DNA from 4 places in the Stenotrophomonas maltophilia group sp. LNF247 genome. Region 3 is predicted to be linked to each of the others. Evidence: predicted binding sites of a transcription regulator. Region 3 holds the regulator's gene; each other region holds the start of a gene.
What was found. The regulator FliA, encoded in region 3, starts transcription of late flagellar genes. The targets are predictions, from matches to a motif close to TAAAGTTTNNCNNNCNNNGGCCGATAA.
Positions count from the first base shown of each region.

Region 1 (2,198 bases), on a different contig from region 3:
ACACTGCAGGCCGGACAGGTTCTCCACTGCGATCGCGGTGGGCCGCCAGGCTTCCAGGCGCTGCAGCAGAGGTTCCAGCATCGCCGGCGTGAAGGTCTCCGGCAGGCTGGACAGGTGTGGGCTGCCCAGCACCAGCACTTCGTTCGGGCGTCCTGCGGGCGGTCCCTTCAGCTGGTCCGGGTGGAAGGCCGGTCGATAGGCGATGCCGGTGGCCAGCGCATTGCTGCTGCATAGGGCCAGGAGAAGAAGGCTGGCAAAGCGAGGGGACATGCGATCTCCATGTAGATGAGCATCCTGCGGGACCTTCATGCTGGTCGTTTTCCCCTGCGGGCGAACCCCGCATCGGTCATGTAAACCTTTTTTCCTTGAGCTGCATCCTTGTGTGGGCGATGTGGTCGGCTGCCTCCCGGCGCCTGCGCTGTACAGCGTTCCGCCAACCGGTGGCGGAACGGATCCGGTCCAGCCGTTCATTGGCCCAATGCCTCGGTGTGAAGGCGGAGGCACGTGAGAAAGGTGTGAAGTACACGGCAATCGTCCACCGCATTCCGCCTGTAATGGACGGAGTTGCGACGGACGTCGCGGAATGCCGCTAAAGCGGCCGACGGCATCGCCGATACTCCCTCTGGATCCCGCTCCAGTTACCCGCCGCAGGACCCCAGACTGCCCCCGATGGGCGGTCCGCGCAGTGTGTTCCGCCGCTTCCAGATCCCGATCGCAGCCGCAGCAGACGTTCTTGGCAGTCGCTCGAGAGGTGCCGGTTGGCACCTGTAGTCCCTGGCAACTGATGTTGCCGCCGGGCATCCCGCCCGTCGGGTCACAACCGCTTACCGGACACCGAGGATCAGACAATGCTCATTCCAGGCTTCACGGCGGGCGCGCAGGCGCCGGCCGAGCTGCATACCCGTTGGTCGCCGTGGCGTGCGCTGCTTGGCGTACTGGCGCCACAGCAACGCACCCGCACAGAGAAGGCGGTGACCGACCGCACCGAGCTGGAAGCGCAGGTGGCCGCGCTGCATCGCGTGCAGGCCGTCATCGAGTTCGCGCTCGACGGAACCATCCTGCAGGCCAATGACAATTTCCTGCAGGCGATGGGGTACCGGCTGGAGGAGATCCAGGGCAGGCATCATTCCCTGTTCGTCGATCCCGAGCAGGCGCGCAGCGCCGAGTACCGCGAGTTCTGGGCGCGGCTGGGGCGTGGCGAATATGACGCTGGCCAGTACCGGCGCTTCGGCAAGGGCCAGCGCGAGATCTGGATCCAGGCCTCGTACAACCCGGTGCTGGACCGGCAGGGGCGGCCTTACAAGGTCGTCAAGTTCGCCACCGACATCACTGCGCAGAAGCTGCAGGCAGCCGACTCGGCCGGGCAGCTGGCGGCGATCGACAAGTCGCAGGCGGTGATCGAGTTCGGCATGGACGGCCGCATCCTTTCGGCCAACGACAACTTCCTGGCCGCCACCGGCTACAGCCTGGACGACGTGCGTGGCCAGCACCACTCGCTGTTCGTCGAGCCCGAGTATCGTGGCAGTGCCGAGTATCGCCAGTTCTGGGAGAAGCTCGGCCGTGGCGAATACGATGCCGGCCAGTACCGGCGCCTCGGCAAGGGCGGGCGCGAGGTCTGGATCCAGGCGTCCTACAACCCGATCCTGGATCTCAACGGAAAGCCGTTCAAGGTGGTCAAGTACGCCACCGACATCACCGCGCAGGTGCATGAGAACCAGGCCATGCAACGTGCCGTGGCGCAGACCCGTGAAGTGGTGGCGGCCGCGAAGGAGGGCGACCTGACCCGGCGCGTGGCCACTGCCGACAAGAACGGGCCGATCGCCGAGCTGTGCGAAGGCGTGAATTCGTTGGTGGAGGCGATGGCCGCGATCATCGCCCAGATCAAGTTCGCCGCCGACACCATCGCCGTCGGTGCCACCGAGATCGCGCAGGGCAACAGCGATCTGTCGCAGCGCACCGAGCAGCAGGCCGCGTCGCTGGAGGAGACTGCGGTGTCGATGAAGGGCCTGGCCGAGACCGTGCAGCGCACCGCGACCAACGCACGGCAGGCCAGTCAGCTGGCCGGTGGTGCTGCTGATGTCGCTGCCCGCGGTGGCAACGTGGTGCACGAAGTGGTCGAGACCATGGCCGTGATCAACGCGTCCTCGCGGCGCATCGTCGACATCATCGGCGTGATCGACGGCATTGCTTTCCAGACC
Region 1 is NZ_JBSRQL010000019.1:20,080-22,277, forward strand. Features, by position in the region: gene ACTXG9_RS16605 (DUF5694 domain-containing protein) at 1-270, opposite strand, end outside; gene ACTXG9_RS16610 (methyl-accepting chemotaxis protein) at 849-2,198, shown strand, end outside.
Region 1: ACTXG9_RS16610 (methyl-accepting chemotaxis protein) is a predicted target of FliA. The motif match lies at 591-617, and genes of this name have one in related genera.

Region 2 (2,198 bases), on a different contig from region 3:
GGTCAGTGCGAACAGCACGCTCATGGTGCGCGCGCCGGCCTGCTGGCGTGCCTGCGCCCTGGCCAGCGCCGCCACCTGCGCCCGCTGGAATGCGGCCAGTGCAGGCGCTACGTCCGCAGCGGCACCCAGCAGCGACTGCGCTTCCACATCCAGGCCGACACGGGCAGCGGCATACCCCAGCAATGCGGCCTGATACGCCTCCATCCCGGTGCGCAGGGTGTCCTGCACATCCGCAGGCAGGCCCGCCAGCGCGAGGTCGAACGGCAGCTTCTCCTCGCTGGCGCGGTCGGCGTGGGTGGAATCACCGTCGAGCAGCAGCAGTGCCTCCTGCCTTCGCATCTTCTGCAGGGACAGCGCCAGCGCGGGCCGTTGCTGCACATCCACCTGCGCCTGCAGAGTGTCGGCGGCCTGCTGCAGCTGCGCAGCGAGGCCGGCATCACCACGGCCCATCTCGTCGACCCGTTCGAACAGGGCGGCCACACCCTGCGAGAACGCGTCGGCGGCTTCGGTCAGCGCCTGCAGGGCCTTGCGCCGGCCAGCATCCATCGGCATCGCGCGCAGCGCCTGCAGATCGGTCTGCAACGCCTTCTGCGTGGCCAACAGCTGCGCGCGGTCGGCATCATCGAAACTGCGTGCGTACTGGGCCTGCAGGCGACGCGCTTCGGCCACCCGCGTGGACAGACTGGCAGCCAGATCGCTGCCGCGCTGGTAGCTGGCCTGGCTGCGCGCAGCCAGTGCGTTGGCATGGCCAGTCCAGGCGTAGACAGCAGCGATCGCCACCAGGCCCAGGCCGCAGATCCACAGTGTGGCCTTGAGCTTGTTGGCCACGCTGAGCCGATGTGGCTGCAGCCAGCGCAGCAGCCCAGGGGACGCCGAGTGCAACGCAGCAAGGCGCGTGCGCAGGGACCGGAGGTGGGGGACAACGGCCGACATGACAGACTCCAGGCGGAAAGACGCATCTGTATCGGCCTGACTCAGGACAACTTTAGGGCTTTCTTCGTCTGCGTCCCCCCATCGCTGGTGGACGCGGCCTTTGTACCGGGTGCAGGCGACGGAGGCATGACACGGCCGCCGCGCTTGACCTCAACCCCGGTTGGGGGAGCACAGTGGGCATCCCTCCCCCGCCCGGTGTCTCCATGACGACGCTCGATGTCCCCCGCTACCTGCAGCGCCTGCAGCTGGATGCACCGCCACCGCTGACGCTGGCGGGCCTGACCCTGCTGCAGCAGCGCCACAACGCACTGCTGCCGTTCGAAACCCTCAGCTGCCTGCTGCGCGATGCAGTACCGATCGACCTGGACAGCGTGCAGCGCAAGCTGCTCGACGACCGTCGTGGCGGCTACTGCTTCGAACTCAATGGCGGCCTGCTGGCACTGCTGCAGGCGCTGGGCTTCGATGCACAGCCGTTGAGCGCGCGCGTGCTGCTGGCCGCCCAGGACGGCGAACTGACCGCACGCACCCACCTGCTGCTGCGCGTGCAGGTGGACGGCGATGACTGGCTGGTGGATGCCGGTTTCGGCAGCCTGACCCCGACCGTGCCGCTGCGCCTGCATGATCCGCAGCCACAGGCCACGCCGCACGAGCGCTACCTGCTGCGCCGACTGCCTGGCAACGGTGATTTCGTGCTGTCGGCCGAGTCCCACGATGGCTGGCGGGCGATGTATCGGTTCGACCTGCAGGCGCCGGCACCAATCGACAACGTGGTGGGCAACTGGTACGTATGCACCCATCCCGATTCCAGCTTCCCCGGCCAGCTGCGCGCATCGCTGACCGGGCCGGACTGGCGCCGCACGATCGGCAGCGGCAACTACACCGAGTACTGCCCCGGGCAGGCACCGGACAAGCGTCCGCTGCACGATGTGGGCGACGTGCGCGAGGTACTGCAGCAACGCTTCGGCATGCAGTTGCCCGAAGACCCGCGGCTTGACCCGGCGATCAATGACTGGCTGGAGCGCTCGCGCGCCGCAACCTTGTAGCGCCGAGCCCATGCTCGGCTGAGCTTGGGCTGCTGGGTCAACAGCAGCCGAGCATGGGCTCGGCTCTACGCAACCGCGCGCGCCTGCAGCGCAATACGGTTGCCTTCACTGTCGAAGATCTCGGCCACGCGCCAGTCGCCCGCGTCGGCCGGTCCGAAGCGCAGCGCAGCGCCCGCTTGCAGTGCACGCTCCAGGCTCACCTCCAGGTCATCGACGCCGATG
Region 2 is NZ_JBSRQL010000010.1:119,698-121,895, reverse strand. Features, by position in the region: gene ACTXG9_RS12050 (methyl-accepting chemotaxis protein) at 1-933, opposite strand, end outside; gene ACTXG9_RS12045 (arylamine N-acetyltransferase family protein) at 1,137-1,976, shown strand; gene ACTXG9_RS12040 (VOC family protein) at 2,042-2,198, opposite strand, start outside.
Region 2: ACTXG9_RS12050 (methyl-accepting chemotaxis protein) is a predicted target of FliA. The motif match lies at 962-988, and genes of this name have one in related genera.

Region 3 (2,198 bases):
CCTTCGTGGACGCGGCGGACAATGCCGACCACGCGGCGGATGATCTGCCCGGTCAGGTCCTGGTAGCTCTGGGTCAGGGCGATCTCGGTCAGGTTGTGGCGGATGCGCTCGAGCTGCGCGTCCTGGCCTGGCTGCAGGCCTTCGGCACGCAGCTGTTCGGTCAGGCTGCGGCATTCCTCGGCCAGGTCCAGGGTACGGTGGGTGGCCTGTTCGGTCATCGCCACCACGTGGTCCAGGCGCGCGCAGGCGTCATCCAGCTCACCGGCCTCGCTGGGCACGGTCGGCAGTTCACCCAGCGCCTGTCCCAGCTCGCGGGCCAGCCGCGACAGGCCGCTCATCATCGGCTGCGTGCGCAGCGCGACCAGTCCGTCGATGCGTTGCCGCCAGGCAGCTTCGTCACCGGACTCCAGTGCGTCCAGGGCTTCCTGCAGGCGCAGGGCCAGGGCGTTCTTGTCGACCGTGGTATCCATCAGGCGCTGGCCGCCAGGCGTTCGAAGATCTTGCCGAGCTTCTCTTCCAGCGTCTGCGCGGTGAAGGGCTTGATGATGTAGCCGTTCACGCCGTTCTGGGCGGCTTCGATGATCTGTTCGCGCTTGGCTTCGGCAGTGACCATCAGCACTGGCAGGGTCTTCAGCTTGGCATCGGCGCGGATCGCCTTGAGCAGCTCAATGCCGGTCATCACCGGCATGTTCCAGTCGGTGACGACGAAATCGAACGACTGGCTCTGCAGCAGCGACAGCGCGGCATGCCCGTCCTCGGCTTCGGCGGTATTGGTGAAGCCAAGATCGCCCAGCAGGTTCTTGACGATGCGACGCATGGTCGAGAAGTCGTCGACGATCAGGATGCGCATGTTCTTGTTCAAAGCAGAGTTCCTTTGTTGTTCATTCCGGGTGGCCGGGGGCAGCCGCCTCGGGCATGTTCACTCTTCCAGGCCGGCGTCGGCCGCCTCGAAAATCTTCAATCGTCCACGCAGGCGCAGCACGGCCTGGCCGTGGATCTGGCAGACCCGCGACTCGCTCACGCCGAGCACCGCGCCGATCTCCTTCAGGTTCAGTTCCTGCTCGTAATAGAGCGAGAGCACCAGCTGTTCGCGCTCGGGCAGGTGGCCGATGGCCTTGCCCAGCTCGCGGCCGAACTCGCCGCGCTCCAGCACCTGCTGCGGGGTCGGGCCGCCCTGGGCGACGGTATCCAGCTCGCCCTGGTCCTCGATGCGTGACTCCAGGCTCAGCACCTGGCCACGCGCGGCGTCTTCCATCAGCCGCAGGTATTCGGGCAGCGGCATCTCCATCGCGGCGGCCACTTCGGTGGCGCTGGCGGCACGGCCGGTGCTCTGTTCCAGGCGGCGGATGGTGGCAGCGGCGTCGCGTGCGCGGCGATGCACCGAGCGCGGCACCCAGTCGCCACGGCGGATCTCGTCGATCATCGAACCGCGGATGCGGATCGAGGCGTAGGTCTCGAACGAGGCGCCCTGGTCGGCGTCGTAGCTGCGCGACGCTTCGATCAGCCCCATCATGCCGGCCTGGATCAGGTCGTCCACCTCCACGCTCGCCGGCAGGCGTGCGGCCAGGTGGTGGGCGATGCGCCGCACCAGGTCCGAGTGCTGGGAGATGACCTCGTTGGCCGCCGAGCGCTGGACCTCCCGGTACTGGGCTGCGCCTTTCATGCGGCCACCCCGCGCTGCTTGAGAATGCGCTCGAGGAAGAACTCGACGCCGCCACGCGGTTCGGTCGGCGCCTGCCAGCGTGCGGTGCGGCGCGCGATCTCGGTGATCGCCAGCGCGGCCGGGCTGGACGGGTAGGCCTTCACCACCGGTTGCTGGCGCTGCACCGACAGGCGCAGCCAGTCGTCCTGCGGCACGCAGCCCAGGTAGTTCAGCGAGACATCGGCGAGGAACTTCTCGCACACGCGGGTCAGCTTTTCGTACAGCACGCGGCCCTCGTTGGGGTCGCGCACCATGTTGGCCACCACCTGGATGCGGTCCACGCCGCGCTCGCGCGACAGCACCTTGATCAGTGCGTAGGCGTCGGTGATCGAGGCCGGTTCGTCACAGACCACCACCACGGTGTCCTGCGCGGCCTGGCAGAAGGTCAGCACGCCGTCGGTGATGCCGGCGGCGGTATCGACCACCATGATGTCCAGCTCGCGTTCCAGTTCGGAGAACACGTTGACCAGGCCGACATGCTCGGCCGGGGCCAGCT
Region 3 is NZ_JBSRQL010000001.1:443,889-446,086, reverse strand. Features, by position in the region: gene ACTXG9_RS02110 (protein phosphatase CheZ) at 1-470, opposite strand, end outside; gene cheY (chemotaxis response regulator CheY) at 470-862, opposite strand; gene ACTXG9_RS02100 (RNA polymerase sigma factor FliA) at 920-1,663, opposite strand; gene ACTXG9_RS02095 (MinD/ParA family ATP-binding protein) at 1,660-2,198, opposite strand, start outside.

Region 4 (2,198 bases), on a different contig from region 3:
TTGCCGGCCGCATCCGGAGTGAAGGCCTCGAACCGACGGTCGGCGGCAATGTCGGCCAGCATGCTGCGGGTCTGCGCGTCGCTGCGCGGCTTGCCGATCTCGGCGGCATTGGCCGAGGCCAGCACCACACCCTTCGGCGACAGCAGTTCGACACGACCGGCCCCCATCGGCTTCAGCGTGGCCAGGTGCTTCTGCAACGCCGCCAGCGAGAAGTCCACGGTGAACACGCCCAGGAATCTGCCGTTCTCGATGATCGGCGTGCTCAGGGTGCTCATGAGCACCTTCTGGCCGGCGATGTCATAGGCGTAGGGTTCGCTGACCTTGGGCAGCTTGTCACGGCTGGGCCCCATGTACCAGTCGCCCGATCCGCTGGCGGTCTCGGTGTAATCGGTCATCACCGACTGCTGCGGCTTGCCGTCCTGCCAGGCCCAGTAGCTCATGTAACGGCCGGTGGCATCGTGAGCTTCGCTATTGACGAACTCCGCATCCTTGCCGTCGAAGGCATCGGCCTCCCACATGGTGCTCTTGCCGAGCCATTGCGGATGAGCACGCAGCTGTTCGCCGAGCACCGCCGCCAGGCTGGCGCGGTCGGGCACGTCGCCACGGGCACGCTGGGCCAGCACGCTTTCAACCATGGCATCGTTGCTGGCAAAGGCGGTGCCCAGGTCAGCCGCCACCTGGCGCGCCTCGGCGTTGGCCTCGCTGGTCATGGTCTGGCGCGAGGCGCTGATCAGACTGGCGCTGGCCTGCCGGTAGATCAGGAACGCGGTCAGGCCGAAGCACAGCAGCGCGATCACAGCGGTGCCCAGCATCAGCTTGTGGGCGATGCTGCCCGGGCGTTGGGCAGTGGCGGAGCGGGAAGAAGGCATGGGAGGGTCCGCAAGGCAATTCAGGACGACCGGCGTCACGAGGACACCGCGCAGGCGCGCGATCCGTCGCGCAGGCCACCGGCCGCCGGGCCGCGCCCGGTGCACGAGGCACACCGGGTTTAGCGGCCGGCCGCCATCGAGATTGAGGCCAGCGGCCTGCACATTCCTGAACCTGCTCAGGGTGGGCTCGGTGCCCCGCCCCCTGCGACCATCTCATTCGGCGACCCGATCCTTGATCCACTCCGCCCTTGGCAGCACCTCAATGCTGCCGGCGGCGTACTGCTGCAGCACGTCGTCCGGGCCGAAGCGCGGCTGCCAGCCCAGCACGCTGCGCAGGCGGGCACTGTCGTAGACGCGATCGATGCTCAACGGCAGCGGCCAGCCCCGTCGTTCGAACTCGGCCAGCAGCTGTGGCGCGCGGCGTGCCAGCACGCTGCGCGGGTGGGTGGCCAGCTCCAGGCAATCCTCACGCCGGAACGGCGTTGGAGCGCACGCGATGTAACGCGCGAAAGCGGCACCTTCGTCCAGCAGCAGTGCAGCATGCGCGCTGGCTACATCACGTGCGTCGATACCGCGGTGCAGGCGGAACATCGCCATGCGTTCGGGCGGCTCGGGGAAGCAGCGGGCCATACGCAGCACGCGCACGCTGAAGGCCGGCGCCGCAGCGGCTTCGGCCAGTGCTTCGGCCTGCAGCTTGGTGCGGTGGTAGATCGTGCGCGGCAACGGCTCGGTGTCTTCATCGATCCAACGGCAGCCACCGGCGACCACGGCGTGGCCGTACAGCGCGGTTGTACTGGTCAGCACGAATCGCCGCGCCCCGGCTTCGCGTGCGGCCTGCAGCAGGTGCGCGGTCGCCTCCACGTTGATCTGGTGGAACACCCCGTCCGGCACCAGGCCGACGTGGGGTGCGTGCAGGGCGGCGGTATGGATCACCGCGTCAACGCCCTGCACCGCCCGTGCGACAGCCTGGTGATCGGTGACATCGGCAATGATGCGGGTGGTGGCGAATGGGCTGCGATCCAGCCCCACCACTTCGTGGGAGGCCGCCAATGCGCCGAAGATCGCGCGCCCGATCCGCCCGGAACTGCCGGTCAGCAGAATCTTCATTGAGTCCATTCACTCGAAGCGCCCGGGAACTACCGGGATGCCTCGATTCTAGGCACGCTGCATGTCGTCTGCGATAGGGCGCAATTGCAATTGTGCGTTCATTCCCGCGAGGCCGATCGGGCCAGCAGCTGCCGCGCGACGAACAGCGGATCGTCACCGCCTGCCGCGTCGGGCGTGACACCGGTGCGTTCCCAGTTGGTTCCGGTATGTAGATTGATCGGC
Region 4 is NZ_JBSRQL010000007.1:165,530-167,727, forward strand. Features, by position in the region: gene ACTXG9_RS09595 (methyl-accepting chemotaxis protein) at 1-869, opposite strand, end outside; gene ACTXG9_RS09600 (NAD-dependent epimerase/dehydratase family protein) at 1,083-1,976, opposite strand; gene ACTXG9_RS09605 (S41 family peptidase) at 2,075-2,198, opposite strand, start outside.
Region 4: ACTXG9_RS09595 (methyl-accepting chemotaxis protein) is a predicted target of FliA. The motif match lies at 989-1,015, and genes of this name have one in related genera.